2 regions of the Maricaulis sp. MIT060901 genome follow, and region 1 is predicted to be linked to the other one. Evidence: predicted binding sites of a transcription regulator. Region 1 holds the regulator's gene; the other holds the start of a gene.

Region 1 (2,398 bases):
GGGGCTGTTGCTGATGCCTGTGGGACTGGACGCTCCGGCCTTTGCTCTGATGGAGCTGGGACTTAACACCATTCTCAGTATCTCACGATGGATCGAGGCCTTGCCTACAGCGGCGCGTGCCGTGCCGGCTGTTCCGGGGTGGTGGCTGGCGCTTTATATCGCTCTCGCAGCGTTGTTGATCCTGGGGCGCGGGCTGCTGGCCCGTCTTGTCGCGGGCGGCGTGGCTGCGACGCTGGTCGGACTCTGGGCGCTCTGGCCGCAACCGGATGTCTTCATCAGCGCCGATGGGGTTGTGGTAGCTCGGTCGGGCGAGGGATGGACCGCCAACACGTTGCGTCGTGGCCGGTTCGGGCGCCAGGTCTTCCTGGAGCGGTCTGCCATGGCGGGGCAAACCGGGGAGAGGGCGGCCTGTGATGATCTGGGTTGCCTGCTTGAAACCGACTATCTGCGCATTGCAGTGCCCAGTCGGATTGAGGCCTTGCAGGAGGATTGCGAGCGCGCCGACCTGGTCGTGCTTTCCGCGGACACACCGCGTTGGATTGGGCGCCGATGCGGGCGTCCGGTCATTGCACTGTCTGAACTCGCCGAACGCGGCAATGCCCTGGTCTGGCTCAACAACAGCGGTGTCGCCCGTATCCGCTATGTGGATGCGGCGGAAACCAGCTGGCCCTGGCAGACCTGAAATCTAGTGATAGCTACGCAGCAGGCCGACGAGCTTGCCCTGAACCTTCACCCGGTGTGGCGGGAAGATACGGGTCTCGTATTCCGGATTGGCCGCTTCAAGCGCGACAGACCCGCCTTTCTTGCGCAGCTTCTTCAGCGTGGCTTCCTCGTCATCGACCAGCGCGACAACGATGTCGCCTGTATCGGCCACATCGCAGCGACGGATGAGGACCGTGTCACCATCGAGAATACCGGCCTCGATCATGGAATCGCCGTTCACTTCGAGCGCGAAATGCTCGCCATTGCCCAGCATGTCAGCCGCGACGGGCAGGCGATCGGTTTCGTGCTGGATGGCAGAAATGGGAACACCGGCAGCAATACGCCCCAGCATGGGAACCTCGATCGTGCCGCGATCATCGGAGGGGGCTGCACCCTGGCCTGTGAAATCAGCGCGCACCACATTGGGACCAAGATCGGCTGATTTTTCCTCGGTGTTTTCAGCGGCGGCGCTTTCGGGAAGCTTGAGGACCTCCAGTGCGCGGGCGCGGTGGGCAAGACGGCGGATGAAACCGCGTTCTTCCAGTGCCGTGATCAGGCGGTGAACGCCGGATTTCGAGGCCAGGCTGAGTGCACCTTTCATCTCGTCAAAGGAGGGTGAGACACCGGTTTCCTTGATGCGCTCATGGATGAACAAAAGCAGTTCATGTTGCTTGCGGGTCAGCACAGCTCGACTCCCTCCAATTCGCCGGAACAAAGCGGCAACTTGATGGGTGTTCTACATGTGTTCTATTTTGTCGTCAACAGGGGCTAATAGGCCGCCATCAGCGTTTTCGTTGCCTGTTCGACATCAGTCTGACGCATCAGGCTCTCGCCGACCAGCAAGGCTCCGGCGCCTGAAAGCTTCAGCCGCGCAGCATCATCAGCCGTGAATATCCCGCTTTCGGCTACCATGAACTGGTCGTCCGGCACGAGTGTGGACAAACGCTCGAAAGTGCTGAGCGAGGTTTCGAATGTCCGCAGGTCACGATTGTTGACGCCGATCAGCGGTGCCTCTAGGGCGAGCGCTCGGTCCAGCTCCGCCTCGTCATGGACTTCCACAAGCGCGTCGAGTGACCACTTGTCGGCTTCATCCATGAGCTCGCGGGCACAGGCATCATCAACGGCCGCCATGATGACCAGGATTGCGTCAGCGCCGAGCGCTCGGGCTTCCGCGACCTGGTAGCGGTCATAGAGAAAGTCCTTGCGCAGCGCGGGAAGCCCGGTGGCATCGCGTGCCGCGGCCAGGAAGCTGTCATCACCCTGGAAGCTTGGCGTATCAGTCAGCACGGAAAGGCAGGTGGCTCCACCGTCTTCATAGGCCTTGGCCAGTACCGGAGGATTGAAGTCCTCGCGGATAAGACCCTTGGAGGGGCTGGCCTTCTTGACCTCGGCGATAAGGGCCAGGCCGCGTTCGCGCGCATCGCGTCGAAGTGCATCGAAGAAGCCGCGCACCGGCGGCTGATCGGCAGCGAGCGCGGCGATGTCCTCATAGGAACGCTGCGCCTTGCAGGCCTGGATATGGTTCAACTTGTAAGCGGTGATGCGCGCAAGTGCGTCAGGCATCTGGTTCATGCGTCGACCCCCTGCGAGGTGATTGCGATCATCTGCTCGAGCGTTTTACGGGCACGTCCGTCAACGATAGCGGCCCTGGCCTTGGTGATGCCGTCGGCTAGATCGTTGGCCAGGTCAGCGATTA
Region 2 (2,398 bases), 990 kb from region 1:
AGAACCAGGACGCAAAATGGACGAGCGTGCGGGGTTCACCGCCGCAATTATTGCGTACATCCAGGATGATGCCGTCTGCATCACCCAGCTCGACCATCGCCGCGTCAAAACCGGCACGATAGGCGTCATCGCCATAAATGCGCGGCACCGAGATATATCCGATATTTCCGGCTTCCATCCGCCAGGTGATGTCACCGCTGGCACAGCCGGACGGACGGCGGCGCGGCTCCGCATTCTCGACCTCCGCAGTCGGGCGATAGCGCAGGGTCAGATGGGCATCATTGGACAGCGCATAGAGTTCCTGATTGACCGCGGAGATGAACTCCCGGCGGGTTTGGAGATGCGCGAAATCATCGGACATTTCGCGCACTCTCTGCGCCAGGGACAGGCCGACATCCTCGTAGATATAGCCTTCTTCCAGCATTTGCGGGAGCTGGTCGAAAACCTCCGCCTGCCAGCCCGGCACCGGCTGGGCACACGCTGTAGTGGACACCATCACCGCCGCCATGGCGGCACTTGCGAAGAACTTGCTAATCATCCCGAAGGACCCTTCCTGCCTTGGCCGGAAGTCTCCGGCCTAATCCCATGTTTCCACGCGTTTCCGCGCCTGTGTGACAAGATCGAGCAGGTCGTTGCCGAGTGTCTGGCCAAGCACCCGGTATCGGGCCTGCGCTTCTTCCAGGAACGCCTCGATGCGTGAGACCTCGACCTGCCCGGCCTCAGTCAGGCCAAGCAGTCGAACACGCCGGTCGGAGCTTGGCCGTTGCTCGGTGACCATTTCCATCCCGACCAGCGTGTCGGCGAACTTGACGATCAAGGGGCGCGACAGGCGCAATTGCGCGACCACTTCACCCAGCTTCATCGGCCCTCGCCTGGAGAGCAGAACCAGCATCGAATGTGTCTTCAGAGGAACGGAGATCTGCAATTGCGCAGCACGCTCCCCCTCCCACTTCAGAACTGTGTCGAGCAGGCGCCGCACATGGCGCGGAAGCACTGCGTGCCCGAGCTCCTCGATGAAGTCTCTTTCCTCTTCCTTGCCCAATATGTCACCTGTTACGTAATAAATGCCCTATCCGATTTTGCATCTTAAATCCTCTTCATGAAGCGAGCGCAAGCACCGCGGAATGGCCAAGCCGGAAAAAGTGACGACGACTGAAATTTTGTTCTTGCTTTGTTCTAATTCTGAGTCATAGTCCAGCTCATGACCGAGCGCCCCAGCGGCTACGCCCTTAACGCCCACACCACGACCCCGGATGACGCCCCCGTCGCCCCGGGAACCAGCATCAGGGGTCGGGGCGCTCGGTCTAACATTTCCGGCCGGTATGAAGCCTTCCAGCGGGAGGCTTTCGACGACGGCTGGGGCGTTGATGGTGAAGAGGTCAGCGCGCTTCGCACAACGGTGCTGAAGGATGCCTCGCGTTCCATAATCGCGACCAACCAGTCGCCGGACATTTCCTTTGACCAGTCAATCAATCCCTACCGGGGCTGCGAACATGGCTGTATCTATTGTTACGCCAGGCCCAGCCACGCCTATTGGGGATATTCACCGGGGCTGGACTTCGAGAGCGTGATCTTCACCAAGCCGGATGGTGCCAAACTGCTCGAGCAGTTTTTCAACCGGCCCGGCTATCGTCCCAAGCCAATCGTCATCGGCGCCAACACCGATGCCTGGCAACCGGTCGAGCGTCGTCTGGAAATCACCCGTGACATCCTCAAGGTCTTTGCCCGCTACAAACACCCGGTCAGCTTCATCACCAAATCCGCCCTCGTCCTGCGCGATCTCGATATTCTCGGGCCGATGGCGGAACAGGGCCTGGCCAAGGGGGCCGTCTCGCTGACCACGCTGGACCGCAAGCTGGCGCGCGACATGGAACCGCGTGCCGCCGCCCCGCACCGCCGACTGAAGGCGATCGAGGGCCTGGCCAGTGCGGGCCTGCCCGTTACGGTGATGATGGCCCCGATCATTCCTGCCCTCACCGATCGCGAGATCGAGCCCCTGCTGGAACAGGCAGCCGGCGCCGGCGCCAGCAGTGCAGGTTATGTCCTGTTGCGTCTGCCCATGGAAATCCGCGACCTGTTCCGCGAATGGCTGGCCGAGAAACGCCCCGATGCCGCAAGCCGGGTTATCTCACTGATGCGGCAGATGCGCGGCGGCCGCGACTACGACCCGACCTGGATGCGACGCGGCCGCGGCCAGGGCCCCTTTGCCGAAATGATCTCCAAACGCTTTCGCGCGGCCATGCGCCGCTATCAGCTGGATGTGCGCCAGAAGGACCTGGATTTCTCCCGTTTCGAACGCCCGCTGGGGAGCCCGGAACAGCCCGGGCTGTTCTAGGTCTACGCTCAATTTTTGATTGAGTCCTCCGGTAGCGACTGATACGACCACATCAGACAGGGG

The links. The regulator LexA, encoded in region 1, represses DNA repair genes until DNA is damaged. The targets are predictions, from matches to a motif close to ATGTTCCNCTTGTGTTCC.
Region 2: a site for LexA is predicted at 1,161-1,178, ahead of SIC17_RS05120 (PA0069 family radical SAM protein). Genes of this name have one in related genera too.

The regions. Positions count from the first base shown of each region.
Region 1 is NZ_CP138920.1:1,779-4,176, forward strand. Features, by position in the region: gene SIC17_RS00010 (ComEC/Rec2 family competence protein) at 1-682, shown strand, start outside; gene lexA (transcriptional repressor LexA) at 686-1,387, opposite strand; gene trpC (indole-3-glycerol phosphate synthase TrpC) at 1,471-2,265, opposite strand; gene trpD (anthranilate phosphoribosyltransferase) at 2,271-2,398, opposite strand, start outside.
Region 2 is NZ_CP138920.1:990,347-992,744, forward strand. Features, by position in the region: gene SIC17_RS05110 (S41 family peptidase) at 1-538, opposite strand, end outside; gene SIC17_RS05115 (MarR family winged helix-turn-helix transcriptional regulator) at 578-1,042, opposite strand; gene SIC17_RS05120 (PA0069 family radical SAM protein) at 1,202-2,335, shown strand.